DNA from 4 places in the Sporolactobacillus sp. KGMB 08714 genome. Region 2 is predicted to be linked to each of the others. Evidence: predicted binding sites of a transcription regulator. Region 2 holds the regulator's gene; each other region holds the start of a gene.
The links. Region 2 encodes Rex, which represses fermentation and respiration genes when NADH is low (regulators of the CRP and FNR family bind a similar motif). Its sites were predicted from a motif close to TTGTGAAATATTTCACAA; they were not measured.
Positions count from the first base shown of each region.

Region 1: the regulator Rex is predicted to act here: its motif matches at 2,441-2,458, upstream of Q6A92_RS04970 (anion permease).
Region 3: the regulator Rex is predicted to act here: its motif matches at 2,957-2,974, upstream of fucO (lactaldehyde reductase).
Region 4: the regulator Rex is predicted to act here: its motif matches at 3,393-3,410, upstream of Q6A92_RS03220 (phosphoketolase family protein).

Region 1 covers NZ_JAUUBW010000009.1:30,056-34,984, reverse strand. Annotated here, with positions in the region: gene Q6A92_RS04975 (FAD-dependent oxidoreductase) at 1-767, opposite strand, end outside; gene Q6A92_RS04970 (anion permease) at 895-2,328, opposite strand; gene purB (adenylosuccinate lyase) at 2,590-3,957, opposite strand; gene Q6A92_RS04960 (LacI family DNA-binding transcriptional regulator) at 4,778-4,929, opposite strand, start outside.
Region 2 covers NZ_JAUUBW010000033.1:4,744-9,672, forward strand. Annotated here, with positions in the region: gene tsaD (tRNA (adenosine(37)-N6)-threonylcarbamoyltransferase complex transferase subunit TsaD) at 1-782, shown strand, start outside; gene Q6A92_RS14035 (ABC-F family ATP-binding cassette domain-containing protein) at 952-2,904, opposite strand; gene Q6A92_RS14040 (redox-sensing transcriptional repressor Rex) at 3,178-3,822, shown strand; gene map (type I methionyl aminopeptidase) at 3,940-4,701, shown strand; gene Q6A92_RS14050 (CPBP family intramembrane glutamic endopeptidase) at 4,741-4,929, opposite strand, start outside.
Region 3 covers NZ_JAUUBW010000007.1:51,982-56,910, forward strand. Annotated here, with positions in the region: gene Q6A92_RS04180 (MFS transporter) at 1-543, opposite strand, end outside; gene Q6A92_RS04185 (AraC family transcriptional regulator) at 675-1,685, shown strand; gene fucO (lactaldehyde reductase) at 1,775-2,941, opposite strand; gene aldA (aldehyde dehydrogenase) at 3,255-4,694, shown strand.
Region 4 covers NZ_JAUUBW010000005.1:26,917-31,845, forward strand. Annotated here, with positions in the region: gene Q6A92_RS03215 (acetate/propionate family kinase) at 1-504, opposite strand, end outside; gene Q6A92_RS03220 (phosphoketolase family protein) at 944-3,346, opposite strand; gene adhE (bifunctional acetaldehyde-CoA/alcohol dehydrogenase) at 3,777-4,929, shown strand, end outside.

The DNA.
Region 1 (4,929 bases), on a different contig from region 2:
AGCAGAAAGGCTCCTTCCCCACGGCAGGCTTCAGATAATAAAACGCCGGTCGACGCCAGTCCTGTCGGATGAAACTGAACAAATTCGGGATCCTTTAACGGAATGCCCGCATCAAAGCAGGCGGCCGTCCCGTCGCCGGTCATGTTGATCGCATTCGTCGTCCGGCTCCAGAATACCCGTCCAAATCCGCCGGTCGCAATGACGACCGATCGCGCAGAGATGGCTTCTATTTTTCCTTCTCTCATATCCATGGCGACAAGCCCTTCGAAAATGCCGTGATCGACGGATAGTGAAAGCAGGAACCAATCGTCAAGAAAAACAACGCCATTTTTTAGACACTGCTCAAAGAGGGCATGCAGAATCGCATGGCCCGTTTTATCAGCTGAGTAGCACGCTCTTGGACTGGATGCTCCTCCAAAGGGCCGCTGTGCAACATGACCGTTTTTATCCCGGGAAAACGGAACGCCCATGTAATCAAGTTCTGAAATAATTTTCGGCATATTTTCGCAGAAAAACTGAACGGCGTCTTGATCCGCGAGAAAATCGCTTCCTTTGATTGTGTCACGAAAATGTTTATCTACTGAATCTGTACTATCGCGATAGCCAAGTGCAGCATTGATCCCACCCTGTGCCGCCCCGGTGTGAGAGCGGGTTGGGAAAATTTTTGAAAGAACAACAACGCTCAAATCATTTCCCTTAGCCGCATTCAGTGCTGCTTGCATGCCAGCACCGCCGGCACCGACGACTACAATATCGTATTGTTTCATTAACTTTTCTGCTCCTTCAGACTCAATATATTCCATCGAACAAATTAACATAAAAGAGCTTCCGTATAAGAAACTCTTTTATGTTTTTCATATTACTGAATGTGTTGAATCATAATCTTTTACTCTATTACCAGAGACCGATAATTTTCCACCATAGGCCGCCAATTATAATCCAAATTATTAAGTGAACAATGGATATAAGAAAACCTATGGACCACCACTTCTTCTGAGTGACATAACCTGCCCCAAATAAGACCGGTGCTGGTCCACCTCCGTAATGAGTAGTGCAATAGAAAACATTACTGAAAAACGCTAAAAGCAGGGCAGCAAGCATTCCGGGTGCTCCTGCGGACAGGGCTACAGCAAGAAAAGCAGAGTACATAGCGCTGATATGCGCAGTTGCACTAGCGAATAGATAATGAGAATAGAAATAAACAAGAGCGAGTACAATCAAGGCTGTTATCCAAGGCAATCCTTTTACGGCCGCAGCCATTATTCTGCTAAACCAGGGAATAAAACCTAACGAACTTAGATATGTCGCCATCATGACTAAGGCTGAGAACCAAATTAAAGTATCCCAGGCTCCCTGTTCTTTCTTTATATCATTCCAGTTTAAACAACCTGATAGCAGCAGAACACTCAGACCGATCAGTCCAGTGGTGGTTGCATCTATTCCTATATTTGTTCCAAAAATCCATAACAATAAAACCAGCACAAATACACCCAACATATACCATTCTTGTTTTTTCAAAGCCCCCATTTCTTTTAATTTCTGATTTGCAAGATCAAATGCTTCAGGCGTTTGTTTTATTTCAGGAGGATATATTTTGTAAATAATCAAAGGAATGATAATTAAAGCGACTAAGCCAGGGAGCAATGCTGCTAAAAACCATCCCATCCATGTTATATTGACATGGATGATACTTTTCGCTAGTGAAACAATTAGAGGATTACCCGCCATTGCCGTTAAAAACATAGCTGAAGTTATTGCACTGCCCTGAAAGGCAACTGTTGTCAAAAAAGAACCCATCTTTCTTTCAGTCCCATCTTCAACCTTGGAACCAAATGTATCGGATAGAGAACGAATAATTGGGAATATTATCCCGCCGGATCTTGCGGTAACACTAGGCATTGCCGGGGCGAGTATAAAATCACTTGCGAGTAAAGAATAAGAAAGTCCCAACGTTTTTTTACCAAATTGGCGCACAAAAACATAAGCAATACGGTTGCCAAGCCCGGTTTTTATAAAGCCTCTTGAAATGAAAAAAGCAGTAACGATCAACCAAATAGTCGGATTGGCAAAACCTGATAAAGCGTCTTCAATAGGCAAGGTCTTCGTTAGTATTGTAGCTGTTATTGCAATGATTGAAACGGCTCCCATCGGAAGTGGCTTAATGATTAATGCGACAATGGTTGCAACGAAAATAGCAAGCAAGTGCCATGCCGTCTCATGTAAGCCATTGGGTGCCGGTATAAACCAAATACCGCATCCAATGACTAATGTAATTAATAACTGGAGGATTTTAACTTCACTTCTTGTGGTATATCCAGCAGAAGACATTGAATGATCCCCTTTCCGAGCGATTATTAAATTACGAATATTTTGACAAATAATAGAATATAATTATTTGTCTGAATGAGCATAAGAACAATCAATGTGTGGTAATATATATTTGTGTATCTATTCTCCACTATGAAGAATAGTAAAATATGGGTTGAGAAAACACTTTTTGCTTATTCATAGAATTAATTGTATTCAATAAGAATTAGCTAATAAAAGTGTTTCCTCAATCATTTTTCTAATTTTGATTTTTAATCAGTGTCAACCTTTATTTTCAGCGTAGGAATGCCACTTTTCGCTTACTCGTTCAACGAATTGGACACATAGACCAATATAATTTTTAGGATGCAGATGCTCTCTCACTTCTTTTTCATTCATTTGAGCCATAATATCCTTGTCTTCAAATGTAACGTCTAGTAATGGTCTCTTTTCTTCAAATGCCTTCATTGAAACTTTATAGACCATTTCATGTGCCACTTGTCGTCCAACGTGTCGCCCAAGAGCAAGCATAAGATTTTCGGATACAATCAAACCTTGAAGTAAATTTAAATTTTTCTCCATATTTTCTTTGTGTATAATTAGTCTTTCTAAAATATTTTGCATTTGCTGTATTTCACCACTGGTCAGTATACAAATTTCCGGAATATATGCCCATTCTGTTGTCCAAAAGGTCATGTCTCTCTCGTGTTCTTGAATCATTCCATCAAAGCCTAGTGATGCATTTCTTTGAACAAGCCTAGTCAGGCCGACTACATATTCGCATATCATCGGATTTCTCTTGTGTGGCATTGTGCTGCTGCCCACTTGGCCCATTTTAAATCCTTCTTCTATTTCACCTATTTCAGATCTTTGCAAATTTATTATCTCATTTGCTATTTTTCCGACAGTCCCGGATATCATTGCAATAATGCTGGAAAATTCCGCAAAACCGTCTCTTTGTACATGCCATGTAATGGTTGGTTGGTCAAGTCCTAAATTTTCACAGTAAAGTTTTTGCACATCCAGTCCATGTTCCCCTATTGAAGCAAGCGTACCTGCTGCACCGCTGAATGATCCAACCAGATAACGTTTTTCCCCTTCTTTTAGTCTCTCAATATGCTTACCAATCTCATCTGCCCAAACCGCGATTTTATAACCTAAGGTTACAGGTAAGGCATGTTGCCCATGTGTTCTTCCAGGCATAATCGTTTCTTTATGTTCCTGAGAAAGTCTGAGTAGCGTTCTTAAAAATTTATATAATTGGTTCAAAAGAATTTGCTGTGCTTCTTTCATTTGAAGAACGACTGCACTATCCATAATATCCTGAGTCGTCGCGCCCCAATGAATATATCCTCCCGCTTCACCGCCAACTACTTTTGTAAATTCTCTAATTTGAGTGATTAATGGATGAGTCGTATCAACAATACCTTCACGAATTGTCTTCATTTCCAAATTTCTATAATCAGCTTTTTTGGCAATCTCTTCTGCCGCAGCTTTTGGAATAACACCAATATCTCCTTCAGCTTTTCCCAACGCTACCCAACAATCCAACCATTTTTGTAAGAGTGATTCATCGGAAAATACTTTTCTCATTTCTTCCGATACATAAATACCCCTGTACAATTCTGAGTCAATAACATTTGAAGCCATTTAAACCCCTCCAGTAAATCGTTTGTTTAATCATATAGCTTAAATATAACGCAAACGTTTGCTTATTTATTGTATATTTAAATCGCTTTCGTTGCAATAATACTCTATATTTATTTTTTGAATTATTTATGAAAAAATTTATGTGGCACAAGGCTAACAAGATTTGTACCTAAATAGAAACGAAATTAATAACTGTCTATATCTTATAAGGCAAACGTTTTACTTTATCGTTCTCAAGCATTATAAGTTTACAAAGGCCTATTTAGTAGAAATGCAAAAATTCGGAAATTTATACACATATATTTTTAGGCATCTTGATTTGTCAAACTAAATGTACACCTAGCCAAAAAAGCCTAAAATGGAGTTTTTCAGCCCAAACATTTGTGATCGTCGATTCATCGACGAGACACATGACATCTGAATCAGTAAACTGCTTTAAGTCTTGACCTTAAGGGAAATATTCTCGCAAAAGTCCATTGATGTTTTCACTACTTCCGCTTTGCCACGGTGACGCAATTTGTGTGCAAAGCCGAGCTGCTAGCTCTCTTCATCCAAACGATGTTACTCAATCCCTCGATAAATGGTCGCATAGCTGATCTGCCACCTGCTATGATCCGATTTTAAACGCGCATCAAGATGGATCAATAGCTGGTGACGGTGACACCGTTCTCGACTTAGCGAACCCTACTTCAGCTCTCGCAGGTGAGTACTTTCCGGTTCCAGGTGTTGCACTTAAAGTACAAATTCAAAATCAAAAAATATATTTTTACGATTTGGAAAACACATTAAATCTTTCAACATGCAAATAATCATTTGATTCCTATATTTTAGCTACGCTTTCCCGAGAAATAATAGAGCCCCCAGGAACAATAATTCCCTTTCCAGTATCCTTTTTTCTTAACATTGCTATTAATTTTCCAATTGCTTGGTCTCCCATTTCTTCTAGAGGCATTTTAACTGTAGTCAAAGGAG
Region 2 (4,929 bases):
CCATAGCGGTCACTCAGGGACCGGGACTGATCGGGGCGCTCCTTGTCGGCGTAAACGCAGCCAAAGCGCTCGCTTTTGCACACCGCATTCCGCTCGTTCCCGTGCATCATATCACGGGGCACATTTATGCCAACCGCTTTGTTCATGAACTTCAGTTTCCGCTGATCGCCCTGGTTGTTTCGGGAGGCCACACCGAACTGGTTCTCATGCCGGAGCATGGTTCTTATCGGGTGATTGGTACGACGAGGGACGACGCTGCCGGAGAAGCGTTTGATAAGGTAGCGCGGACGCTCGGTCTTCCTTATCCCGGAGGGCCGGAGATCGACCGTCTGGCAGGGCAGGGGAGCGCGTCCATTGACTTTCCGAGAGCATGGCTTGAACAGGGTTCGCTCGACTTCAGCTTCAGCGGTCTGAAGTCGGCGGTCATCAACTATATTCACAACGAGAAACAGCGGGGCCGGGAGATCAGCAAAGCCGATGTCGCCGCCAGTTTTCAGGCCAGCGTTGCCGAAGTGCTTGTGAAGAAAACGATGATGGCCGCAGGCAGGTATGAAGTTCGGCAGCTGCTGGTCGCCGGCGGCGTTTCGGCTAACAGTCAGGTCAGAAAAGAAATGGCCGGGGCGGCTGAAACACGCGGTATCCCGCTTGTGATCCCGCCGCTCGGGCTGTGCACGGATAATGCGGCGATGATTGCGGCTGCAGGAACGATCGGTTTTCTGAAGGGCATGCGGGCGGATTTGTCGCTGAACGGCAGCCCGAATCTGGCAATCGAAGACTTCTGAGAAATTGATGGGGATTCATTCAGGAAAACGCTGATAAAAAGAATTCTCGGATGCACAAACTGGAGTGAAATTTTATCAAAATATTTCACTCCGGTTCTTTTTGTACCGGGCTGTTCCATTCACCTGGCCCGGCCTGTGTACGACACGATCCGTTCATCCGATTCCGCTTTTATTCGGGAATCTCATCCAATGAAAGCTGAGCCTTTTCCCACTCTTCCATTTGTCTGCCGAGTGTTTCCTTATCTTTCTCGATTTGCTCCTGAACGTCCCGAGCCTTTTGTGTATCATTGAAAACTTCAGGCATAAGCAGGGACTGTTCATTTTTATCGATGACCGCTTCAAGACGGCTGATCTCGGTTTCGAGCTGCTCAATTGAGCGGATAAGCTGCCGCCTCTTTTTTTTCTGTTCTTTATCCTTTAAAAAGTGCTGCTTTCCGGCGTCGGGTTCCTCGGCCTGTTTCCGGACGGGGGCAGATTGCGCATCCAGCTCGGCGATTTGCAGATTTTCCGCTTTCTTGTTGATATAATAATCATAATCGCCCAGATATTCCGTGATGCCGTCTCTTGAGAGTTCGAAGACGCGGGTAGCGATATTGTTGATAAAATAGCGGTCGTGGGAAACGAATAAGATGGTGCCTGAATAATCTGCCAGTGCCGCCTCCAGCACTTCCTTGCTGTCAAGGTCAAGATGATTGGTCGGTTCGTCGAGAATCAGCAGATTGTCGTGCCGCATCATCAGCTTAGCCAGCATTAACTGCGCTTTTTCACCGCCGCTGAGCTGAGAAACAAGCTTGGAGACGTCGTCGCCGGAAAAAAGAAATCCTCCAAGCACATTGCGGATCTCGTTCTCCGGCTCCTGCGGATAGTCGTCCCACAGTTCATTGAGCACCGTTTTTCCCGATGTCAGCCTCGTCTGTTCCTGGTCATAGTAACCAGTGGTGACGTGGCTCCCGAGCCTGATTTCGCCGGCCAGCTTCGTCGACCCGCCGGCTATCGATTTCAGCAAGGTCGATTTGCCGATGCCGTTCGGTCCGACCAGCGCCACCCGTTCGCCTCTCGTAATATGAAAGTTCAGTCCGGAAATCATCGCGGCCCCGGAAGAGTAGCCAACCGCTAAATCGACGGCGGTGAGTACATCGCGTCCGCTTTGTTTTTCAATGTCAAAAGAAAAACTGGCCGATTTTTCCTCACCGTACGGTTTTTCCAGAACATCCATTTTTTCCAGCTGTTTGCGTCTGCTCTGCGCCCGTCTGGTTGTAGAGGCGCGTACAATATTTTTCTGTACAAAATCTTCCAGACGGGCGATTTCCTTCTGCTGCTTATCGTAATTTTTTATCGCGGTTTCGTATTCGGCCGCTTTCAGTTCAAGATAGCGGGAATAATTGCCGCTATATTTTCGTGCGGAATGGTTGGCGATTTCATAAACTTTAGTAGCTATCTTGTCGAGAAAATAACGGTCGTGCGAGACGACGAGGATGCTTCCGCTATAACGCTGCAGATATCCTTCGAGCCATGTCAGCGTTTCAATGTCCAGATGGTTGGTCGGTTCGTCAAGAATGAGCAGATCGGGTTTGATCAATAATAATTTACCGAGGGCGAGCTGCGTTTTCTGGCCGCCGGAAAGATTGCCGACAGGCGTTGCATCCGGAAATCCGCCGAAATTCAGGCCGTTCAGCACACTGCGGATTTCGGATTGGTAGGTATAGCCGCCCTTTGATTTATATTCTGCCTGAAGCGCGTCATAGGTCCCGAGCAGCTGGTCGTAGTCCTGGCTGTTTGAGAAGCGTCCGGGGTCGGCCATTTTCTCTTCCATCTTGCGGAGCTTCTTTTCCATGGTGGTCAGCGGACTGAAAACCGTCAGCAGCTCGTCATAGATCCCCTTCTTGGAATTCAGTGTGGCATTCTGCGGCAGGTAGCCGATTGTTCGGTCCTTGGGGATGATCACCTCACCGCTGTCGGCGCTCATCACGCCGGCGATGATTTTCAGAAGTGTCGATTTTCCGGCGCCGTTGCGCCCGACCAGCGCAACGCGTTCTCCAAACTTCACCTCAATCGAGATATTCGATAAAATAAGTTCAGCAGCAAAAGATTTGCTGATCTTATTTGTTTGCAGAAGTATCATTTACGTTCACCTCAAAAAGCCAGGGCACGCTGAAATAATGCGGCACATGCTTTCAATTAGTCAGGTATGGTTCCTCATTCATTATTCATTGTAGCCTAATCCTGTTTTATTCGGCAACTGTGCAGCAGAAAGGCAGGGGCTGTGAAAAAAGTACGGCGATCTAATTCAAACAAATCAATTGCTGAATGATGTATAGTGTAGAAAGGATGTCCCGGCAGGTATCAAACATTAGCGGACGCGCCTCCGGGCATTTCATGGGAGGGTTATGAAACGATGTCAAATCAAAGAGTGCCGCAGGCAACGGCCGAGCGGCTGCCGATCTACTACCGATCTCTGCAGCATCTCGTGTCTATCGGAAAAACACGGATCTCGTCTTCGGAGCTGGGAAAGATCGTGCAGGTAGATTCAACAACGATTCGAAAGGATTTTTCCTATTTCGGGGCGCTGGGGAGAAAGGGATACGGATACAATACTCAGCGCCTGCTTGATTTTTTAGGTAAAACACTTTATCAGGACGAACTGTCCAAGGTGATCTTGATCGGTGTCGGTCACCTCGGGACGGCCCTCCTGAATCATAACTTTAGAAAAAATAATAATACGCAGATTGTAAAAGCCTATGATATCAATCCTTTGAAAATCGGACAGCAGATCGGCGGTACAGTCATTCATTATATGGGGGATCTGGCAGCCGATGACAACCATGACATTGCTGCGGCCATATTAACGGTTCCGGCGGATCAGGCGCAGGGTGCGGCTGAACAGGCGATGGCATCGGGAATCCGCGGCTTTTTAAATTTTTCTCCCGTCAGACTTTCTCTTCCTCCGGATGTGTATGTACGGCATGTCGACATGACAGTGGAGCTTCAGGCTTTGATCTATTTTCTGAATCACGGGATAGAGGAAAAACAATCCGAATGATTCCGGCATAAATAAAGTGGTAAAATACAATCGTGATGCTCCGGGGGAACAGACTGCCAAAAATGCCGATCTTTATAAAAAGGCCCTGGAGAAACGATACAGAGGTGGAACGTACGTATGATACAGTTAAAGTCAAAAAAAGAAATTGCCGAAATGAAAAAGTCCGGCCAGCTGCTTGCGCTGACGCACAAGAAAATCAAATCGATGATTAAACCGGGAATAACCACATGGGAAATCGAGGAATTCGTCAATGACTTTCTTGAAAAGCACGGAGCGACTCCGGAGGAGAAGGGGTTTCAAGGTTACCGCTTTGCCACATGCGCTTCGGTCAATGACGAGATCTGCCACGGATTTCCAAATAAAAAGCCGCTGAAAAACGGCGATATCGTGACGATCGACATGGTGGTCAATCTGAACGGCGCGCTGTCTGATTCGGCGTGGAGTTACGGAGTGGGAACCATTTCCGATGAAGCGGAGCATTTGCTGAAGACGACCAAGGAAGCCCTGTATGAGGGGATCAAGCAATCCGTCGTCGGCAACCGGCTGGGCGATATCGGCCACGCCATTCAGGAATATGCCGAGTCCAGAGGGCTGAGCGTTGTACGCGAGTTTGTCGGCCACGGCATCGGGCCGACGATGCATGAAGATCCGCCGGTCGCTCATTACGGCAAACAGGGGCGCGGGCTCCGCCTCAGGGACGGCATGACGATTACGATTGAACCGATGCTCAATATCGGCGACTGGCGTTCAAAAATCGACAGCAACGGCTGGACGGCACGGACAATTGACGGATCGCTTTCCGCTCAGTATGAGCACACGCTGGCGATCACGAAGGACGGTCCGGAAATTCTGACGGCACTGGAAGACGATGAAGGATAATAATGAAAAACGCGGGACCCCGGCGGATCCCGTGTTTTTTTAATGACCTGTCAGCTGGATAAACGACGGCGACGAGAGCGTCAGGCTGATCGCGACAACGGTCGCATTCATCGCGGCATGCATAAACATGTTGACGGCAATCCTCCCCGTTTTCTTGTAGGCATAGCAGAGAAAGAATCCGATGACGAAATAAATGAGAAGATGCTGAAAATCCAAATGTCCGAAGGC
Region 3 (4,929 bases), on a different contig from region 2:
AACAATAAAGAGTGAGCCGAAGATAATTCGGTTGCCGAGCAGGCCGAGCGGCGAGAAAATAATACCGAGGATGAAGATAATCGCCGGGCCGCACGACCAGGCAAACTGTGAAACGCCGATATGCTTTGCCCGGTTGGTTTCATCCGAGATTTCGGAAATATACGTCCAGGATGCCGGGACGCCGATGCCGACAGCAACCCCGGTAATAAAGAATCCGGCCAGCAGCATCGGAAAGTTCATCGAAAACATAATAATAACCACACCAAGCATATAAACCAACATGTTGTATGTGTAAATCAACTTGCGGCCGTATTTATCCGCCAGTCGTCCGCCGATCAGCGCGCCGACGGCCGATCCAAAAGCGTTGGCACTGATTGCGCCGAGCAAACCGACCTGAAGGCTGCTCAGATTCAGATCTTTCGCCCATAAAGTCAGGCCGCTGGCGCCGGCAACGATGGACCCCGAATCCAGATAGTTTGTTAACGATACCGAGGCCGTCGCCTTCCAGCTTTTCTTTTCCGCTACGACACTTGAGTCGCTCATCAATTCCGCCTCCTGAAATGCCCATAGTAGTAAGCGCTTACGTCTATTATTAAACAATAAGCACCGTTGTGGTACAATGACAATATCAAAGGTAAATAGTATCAAATAAACATAAACGGGAGAAATAAAACATGAATAATAACCATTCAAAAGCAATCACAGATAAATTGTTCAAATTCACTAAAATTGAAATCGAACAGATGAAAAACGGTACGTTTGTTCCGGATATCCCGGATTCATCCACCCGGATCAAAAATAACAGGCTGGAATTGTTAAATAATTACTTTTTTAGAAAACAGAATATTTATATCAGTAAACACAACCGGTTTGCCGATTACCCGCTGCATTCGCATCAGTTCACGGAACTCAACTATATGCTCTCCGGTTCATGCTGCCAGATCATCGGAGAGCGGCCGGTCACACTGCGGCAGGGCGGGCTGATCCTGATCGGCCCCGGAATCAGCCATGAAATTAAGGCTCTGGGCGAAGAAGATCTGCTGATCAATATTCTGTTCAAAAAAAGTGCGATGACCATTGAGTGGCTGAACCAAATGAAGGAAAACCGCAGCCCGCTGATCCGCTATTTGCTGAGTCTGGAAACAGACAGCGGCGGCACGGATCGATACATTGTCTTCAGCGGCGGTCAATCCGAAGAAATTCCGGCTGTTCTAAAAAATATGATTGCCGAATATTTTTCAAATGATACCTATTCAAACACGATGGCCGAATTATATTTGCCGATTCTGTTCACATCACTTGCCCGCGAGTACGGTCAATCGCAAAGAAATTCTTCCGAAGCGGCCGAATCGCTGAGCCGCAACAAAAAAATGATCCCCGTGCTGAAGCTGATCGAGGAAAATTATAAAGACATTAATTTATCCAAAGCAGCGGTACGGCTCGGTTATAACAAGACATACCTCGGCAACCTGATCAAAAAGCTGACCGGTGTTCCCTTTACACAGTTAGTTGTTAAGAGGCGTCTCTATCAGGCGCGTCTGCTCCTGAACACGACCGACCTGCCGATCAGCGACGTTGCCCAGGAATCCGGCTTTTCAAATAAAACTTACTTTTACAAAGTGTTCAAAGCAGAATTCGGCTGCCTGCCCGGCGAAGAAAAAAAGAATCAGCAGCTGCCCACATAAACCCTCTCCCTTTGCCGCGGAGAGATCCACATAAAAAAGGATCAGGCCGGGAAACTCCCGCCTGATCTTTTTTACATCCGGTATGCCCGTCAATCGTGAACGGCGGTCAACGACCGGTACAGATTGATGATGTCCTCTATGGTCGTATCTCTCGGATTGCCGCCTGTGCAGACGTCCATGAGTGCATCCTTGGCAATTGCCGGAATGTCTTCTTCCTTAACTCCGAGCTCCCGGATGTTCTGCGGAATGCCGACATCTTTGCCAAGCCGGCGGACGACAGCGACCGCCTGATCCCGTGCCTCTTCCAGCGGCATATCGCCGGCACCTGCCACACCCATGGCCGCCGCAATCGACCGATACTTTTCTCCGGTATAATCCTTGTTATAGTCCATGATCGTCGGGAGCAGCGCAGCACAGGCGACGCCGTGCGGAACATTATACCAGGCGCTGAGCGGGTGGGCCATCCCGTGTACGAGCCCCAATCCGACGTTTGAGAAGCCCATACCGGCAATATACTGCCCAAGGGCCATGGCTTCCCTCGCCTTGGAATCTCCTGCCACAGAGTCCCTTAGTGAGCGTCCGACAATTTCGATCGCCTTCAGATGCATCATATCCGTCATTTCCCAGGCGCCTTTCGTAATATAACCCTCGATCGCATGCGTCAGCGCATCCATGCCCGTTGCCGCACATAACGATTTCGGCATACCCATCATCAGATCGCTGTCGACAAAAGCGGCCACCGGAATATCATGGGGATCGACGCAGACAAATTTGCGGTGATGCGCTTTGTCGGTGATAACGTAATTGATGGTCACTTCTGCGGCCGTGCCGGACGTCGTCGGCACGGCGAAAATCGGCACGCTCGGATGGCGCGTCCCCGGTTCGCCTTCAAGGCTGACAATATCTTCATGCTCAGGATTGGCGGCAATAATCCCAATCGCTTTCGCCGTATCAATCGATGATCCGCCGCCGATAGCCAGGATATAATCGGCTCCCCCTTTTTTAAACGCAGCCAGTCCGTCGCGGACAACTTCCAGTGTTGGATTAGGAATCGTCTGATCGAAAATGTCGTAGACAAATCCGTTTCTATCCAGCAGATCGGTCACTTTTGTTGCAACATTATATTTGATCAAATCTCTGTCCGTTACGACAAGAGCCTTTTTGAACTCGCGCTTTTTCACCTCATCAATGATTTTTGTGACAGCGCCGCTTCCAAAATAGGACGTCTCATTGAGAATGATTCGGCTGACAGCCATACTGATCCCTCCACCTTGTTATTTTTTTCACAAAACAATAAAATCATCTGATGGTAAACAGAGATTTCCGGGAATGCAACATAAAGAAACCTAATTAATTATCATTCAACAATTATATTGCCCTGTTTTTTAGAAAAAATCAATATATTTCATGATTATGCAATAAAAATTCATTTTTAAAGTTGTTTTGTTTGTTTTGATTTGTAAATTATGTTACGTTACAAAATGTAAATCTCTCTTTGTCCATTGTTTGATCCAAGCGGGAACAACTGTACCGCCGTCGAAAAAATCCCGGATATTGAGGAGGAGAAAAATGGTTACAAAAATACTGCCGTTTATTAATGGAGCGTTCGTTGCATCTCAGGCTGAAAGATGGATCGATGTTGTCAATCCCTCAACCGAAGAAGTCATTTCAAGGATTCCCGACAGCAGCGCCGCCGATGCAGACCTGGCTGTCGACGCCGCTTATGAAGCGCAGAAATCATGGGAAAGGACACCGGCGGTCGCACGCGGCGACTATCTGCACAAGATCGCCGGCGGTATTCGAAAAAGGGAGGCGGAGCTGACCGATATCGTGATCAGGGAAGGCGGAAAAACGCGCGGCCTGGCAAAGACAGAAGTCCTTTTTACCGCCGACTATCTGGACTATACAGCGGAATGGGCGCGCCGCTATGAAGGTGAAATTATCCAGAGCGACCGGCCTAACGAAAATATTTTTTTATTCAAAAAGCCGATCGGCGTGGCAGCCGGTATCCTCCCATGGAATTTCCCGTTCTTTCTGATAGCGCGCAAGGCTGGTCCGGCACTGGTCACCGGCAATACAATTGTCATTAAACCGAGTCAGCAGACACCGGAGAATGCCTATGTTTTTTCGCAGATTGTTGAAGAGACCGGCCTTCCGAAGGGCGTATTCAATATGGTTCCCGGCAGAGGCTCTGTTGTCGGCCGGGCACTGGCAGAAAACAGCAAGGTCGGCATTGTCAGCCTGACCGGAAGCGTCCCCGCCGGCCAGAAGATCATGGAGGCCGCAGCCAGGAACGTTACAAAAGTATCGCTGGAACTGGGAGGAAAAGCGCCGGCCATCGTGATGAACGACGCCGACCTCGATCTCGCCGTCAAAGCAATTGTTGCTTCGCGTGTCATCAATACCGGACAGGTGTGCAACTGCGCGGAACGTGTTTATGTCCACAGCGACATCAAGGAAGTCTTTACTGAAAAGCTCGTCGCCGCCATGCAGGCGGTCAAATACGGCAATCCGTCTGAGAACGCCGACCTGGACATGGGACCGCTGATTGAGAAGAACGCTCTGGAAAGCGTTACCGATAAAGTAGACCGTGCCGTGAAACAGGGCGCAACGCTAGCTGCCGGCGGCAAACGAGCCTTCGACAGGGGCTACTTCTTCGAACCGACCGTCCTGACCGACGTCACCAATCAGATGGATATTATGTGCGAAGAGACATTCGGACCGGTCATTCCGGTTGCCGAATTCTCAACACTTGACGAAGCGATCGAACTCGCAAACGACTCCGATTTCGGACTGACCTCTTCTATCTATACAAAAGATCTGGAGAACGCCTTCATCGCCGTCCGCCGCCTCCATTTCGGCGAAACCTATATTAACCGTGAAAACTTCGAAGCCATGCAGGGCTTCCACGCCGGGTGGAAAAAATCCGGTATCGGCGGAGCCGACGGAAAACACGGACTTGAAGAATACCTGCAGACACACGTTGTTTACCTTGAAACGTCGAAATAAGCAACTTACTATACAGGCAATATGGCATCATGAGAAACGCTGCTTCCATTATTCACGAAGCAGCGCTTTTTTTGCGCCTCTCTCTTTCACACATAAGTTGATCGGCCGCCCGGGTCATCGATCGTTGCAAGGAGTTTTTCGGTCGTCGCTAGGAGTTTTTCGGTCGTTAGGCGCAGTTTATCGGTCGTCGCTAGGAGTTTTTCGGTCGTGAGCTACCCCTTTTCGGTCGGCTGCG
Region 4 (4,929 bases), on a different contig from region 2:
CTTGTAATATTCATAGGGCAGGCCGTAGAGATAGGTGCTGCTTTCCATCGTCTGGTGGAACACCGTATCGAACACCGCTACCTCAGGCACATCGGGAAGGACTTCCCGAAAGGCCTTGATTCCGACCAGGTTGGCCGGAATATGCAGCGGAGCGAGGTCGGAAAGGCTTTCGATTTTCTTAATGACTTCGTCCGTGATCAGGACGGAATCATTAAACGACTCCCCTCCGTGCAGCACGCGGTGCCCGACTCCCTCGATCTCCGACAGCGATTGAATAATCTTATAGGAAACCAGTCGCCTCAGCAACCGGCGAACCGCAGTTTCATGATTGGGAACCGATTTGACTTCCTGAACTCTTTTGCCTCTGACGTCGATGGTAGAAATCGAATCAGATAAACCAATGCGTTCAATAGATCCCTTCGTCACTAAGTTCTCTTCTGGCATATCCAAAAGCTGGAATTTGAGCGACGAACTGCCGGCATTGACCGCCAAAATCAAAGACATCTCATTCACCCCCTGTATTTCTGGAACGCTTACGATCGAAAGCCAGCGATCTATACGAGTAATGAAAGCACGCATCGCCGGTTCTTTAGAAAAGTCCGGCAGTCCGCCGAATGTACTTCATCATCCGTGTACCTCTCTAATTAGATTTTTGCCTCTTCTGCAGCAATTGTCGAGGCAGTCACTCCGCTTCCGCGGGCAATAATAATTTTAAACATGTCCGACGTTCCCTTTCCATTTGACTATCAGAGTCGCGGCATCAATCAAATTCACTGAGAACCTGTTCCGGGGATTTTTCTATGTTCCGGCTGTCAAAGCCGGGAAAAACAGATGATTTTAAAAAACGACGAAACGGGAGGAAAATTACCCTCCCGTTTCGCAGCAGGCCTTGCTGCTGCCTTCTCCGCTTGTTACCGGCCGATCGGGAATTCGTGAGCCCGTCTTACCTTAATCCTTCCCATTTCCAATTCATGACTTCGGGCAGATCGGTCCCTTCGTCCTGTATAAACGACCGGTGCCTGGCGATCATCCGATCCATTTTCTGAACGAAGACGCCGCATTTTTCCGCATACTTTGGCTGGCGCAATATCACAGCCTTGGCAAGATGGAAGCGGTCCAGATGATTGAGAACGCGCATGTCAAAGGGAGTCGTAATGTCTCCTTCTTCTCGATAGCCGTGAATGTAGAAATTTTTATTGTGACGGTTGAAGGTGAGATTCTGAATCAGATCCGCATAACCGTGGAAGGCAAAGAGGACGGGTCTGTCTTTTGTAAAGTAATAATCGAAGGCTTCATCGGAAAGGCCGGTGTAGTCGCTGGAATCGCTTTTATGGCTTTCCAGCCGCATGATGTCCACGACGTTCACAAAGCGGATTTTCATATCCGGGAATGATTGATGCAGAAGCTGAACGGCTGCCAGGCTTTCCATCGTCGGTTCCGTACCGGCGCAGGCAATGACCGCATCAGGTTCCGCTCCGTTATCCGTACTGGCCCAGTCGATTATGGCGAGACCGTTGCTGACCAGGAGCTCCGCTTCTTCGGCCGTGAACCACTGCGGACGCGGGTGCTTTGAAGCAATAACCAGGTTGATCTTATTGTGCGATTTTAGAATCTTATTGAAGACGGCGAGCAGCGTGTTCGCATCGGCCGGCAGATACTCGCCGATGTAATGATGCTTTTTTTCTGCCAGATGGGTCAGCAGTCCGGGATCCTGATGGGAGTAGCCGTTGTGGTCCTGCTGAAACACCGTTGACGAAGCGATGAGGTTCAACGAAGGATAAGGTCTTCGCCAGGAGAGTTCGCTCGCTTTGCGCAGCCATTTAAAATGCTGTGTCAGCATCGAATCAACGACCCTGAGGAAGGATTCATAGCTGGCAAAAAATCCGTGCCGGCCGGTTAGGGTATAGGCTTCAAGCCAGCCTTCAGCCTGATGTTCGGACAGCTGAGCATCGAGGACACGCCCGCTTGGGGCCTCGAATTCATCTCTCGGTTCAAATACCGGGCACATCCACTGGCGGCTGGTCACTTCAAATACCGATTTCAGGCGGTTGGACAGGGTTTCATCGGGGCCGAATACCCGGAAGTTGTCGGGATTCATCGAAATAATGTCACGGACGAATGCACTGAGGACCTGCATATCCTGGGCTTCTTTTTTCCCGGGCTGAACCACTTTAATCGCATATTTTCGGTAGTCGGGCAGGCATAGATCTTTGGGATGGATGCCGCCATTGGTGATCGGATTCATCGACATCCGCCGAGTGCCTTGAGGGATGGTTTCGGCAATGCCGGCAAATAATTTTCCGCTTTTGTCAAATAGTTCTTCCGGTTTATAGGATTTCATCCAGTGCACGAGCGGATCGGCATGTTCCATATGGCTGCGGTCGACGGGAATCGGAATCTGATGGGAACGGAAGGAATTCTCTACCGGTTTGCCTTCCCACATTTTGGGCCCCGTCCAGCCTTTCGGGCAGCGGAAAACGATCATCGGCCATTTTGCCAGCGTCGGCCGATTGTCGGCCCGGGCTTTTCTTTGAATCGTTTGAATATCTGTGATTGCCTGATCCATTGTTTCCGCCATGGCGGTGTGCATCGCCTTCGGTTCCTCGCCTTCAACGAAATAGGGTTTCCAGCCGATTCCCTCGAAGTACTCCGTCAGGTCTTCGTCGGAAGTGCGCGACAATAAAGTCGGATTGCTTAATTTATAGCCGTTCACATAGAGAATCGGCAGGACGGCGCCGTCATTTACAGGGTTGATAAATTTAATCGATTGCCAGGCGGTTGCGAGCGGACCGGTTTCCGCCTCGCCGTCACCGATCACAACGGCAGCGATCACCTCCGGATTATCGAAAATCGCACCGACGCCGTGTGAGAGCGAATAACCTAATTCGCCGCCTTCATGAATCGATCCGGGAGTTTCCGGGGCAGCGTGCGAGGCCACTCCGCCCGGCCAGGAAAACTGTTTGAACAGGAGCTTCATGCCCTCTTTGTCCTGGGACACGGCCGGATAAATCTCGCTGTAGCTTCCGTCAAGATAAGCATTAGAGACCATGACCTGGCCGCCGTGGCCCGGGCCTTCAATGTAAAACATGTTTAAGTCATATTTATTGATGATCCGGTTCAGGTGAGCGTAGATGAAGTTCTGTCCCGAAATAGTGCCCCAGTGCCCGATGGGATGGATCTTGACATCTTCAGGTTTGAGCGCGCGTTCAAGAAGCGGATTGTCTTTCAGGTAGAGCTGGCCGACGGAAAGATAATTGGCTGCACGCCAGTATTTATCCACTTTATTCAAGTATTCCGCTGAAGAATAGTCAATGATCCTGTCCGTCGTTTGAATCGATTGAGTCATTGCAACTGCTCCTTTCAGATATCCAAATTTTTAAAGTGTCAATAATTTGTGAAATATTTCACATGAATCTTTTAAAAAAATGAGTAAAATAAAGGCAACAGAGAGACAGCCATGAGGCCATGCAACTTTCATGTTATTCCGGCAGCCGAACACCTCTGCCTTCCAACGCCCTATTGCCAACGGTTTACGCGTTGAATATAACACACAATGCAGAATAAGTAAATGTGTATGGCAAAATAAATTGTTAAATTTTTTTAGTAAAACTATTTTATAAAAATATATTGACATTGGCTGTTCAAATTCATATGATGAAGGTGTCAAGAGAAGCGTTTCCAATAGTTCCTGTCGTCCATAGGCGGTCTGTTTTAACTAATGGCGCCCGACTGCAGACATTATTGTGAAATAATTCACAAGAAAAGGAGCGGGACTGATGTTAAAAACCGTGAATCAAAATGACAGGCAGACTCCGGTGCTGAAACCGGCTGCACCGTCTCAGAGCGGCAAAGAAGACAATCTTTCGTCAATTAAAGGGGTCATTGATGATTTAGTTAGAAAATCTCAGAAAGCTCTAGCTGTTCTGGCGGATTTTGACCAGGAGAAAGTGGATAAGATTTGCGAAGCGATGGCGATTGCCGCGCTGGATAATCATATGAAACTGGCAAAAATGGCCGTTGAAGAAACCGGCCGCGGCGTTGTCGAAGATAAAGCGGTTAAAAATATCTATGCCAGTGAGTACATCTGGAACAAGATACGGCATGATAAAACGGTCGGCATTATTGAGGACAATGATGAGGAGCAGATAATAAAGATTGCGGAGCCTGTCGGCGTCATTGCGGGCGTGACGCCGGTAACCAATCCGACGTCGACGGTTGTTTTCAAATCGCTGATTGCTTTGAAAACACGGAATACGATCATATTCGGCTTTCATCCGCAGGCACAGAAGTCGTGTGCTGAAGCGGCAAGAATTATTGCGCGGGCAGCCGTTAAGGCGGGAGCGCCGGAAGGCTGCATTCAATGGATTGAGAAACCAAGCATCGAAGCAACGGGAGCCTTAATGAATCACCCGGGCGTCGCAACGGTGCTCGCGACGGGCGGCCCGGGGATGGTCCAGGCTGCCTACTCGACCGGAAAGCCGGCCCTGGGCGTCGGCCCGGGGAACGGGCCGGCCTATATTGAAAAAACGGCGGATATTAAACAGGCGGTGAATGATATTACGCTCTCGAAAACGTTCGATAACGGCATGATCTGCGCCGCGGAAAACAGCGTGATCATTGACGAAGACATTTATGAAGCGGTAAAGGCCGAATTTAAACGATTAGGAAGCGTGATTATCGATAAAAAGGACAATGCGGCTTTAGGAGACGCGATGATGGATCCGAAGCGCGGCAGCGTCAGAGGGCCGATTGCCGGCAGATCGGCCTATCAGATCGCGCAGCTGGCCGGTATCGATGTCCCGAAAGAGACGAAAGTTCTGATTGCGGAGATTGACGGTGTCGGACCGGATTTTCCGCTGTCGCGTGAAAAACTTTCTCCGGTACTTTCCATGTATAAAGCGGGCGGCCATCAGGAAGCGTTTAAAATTG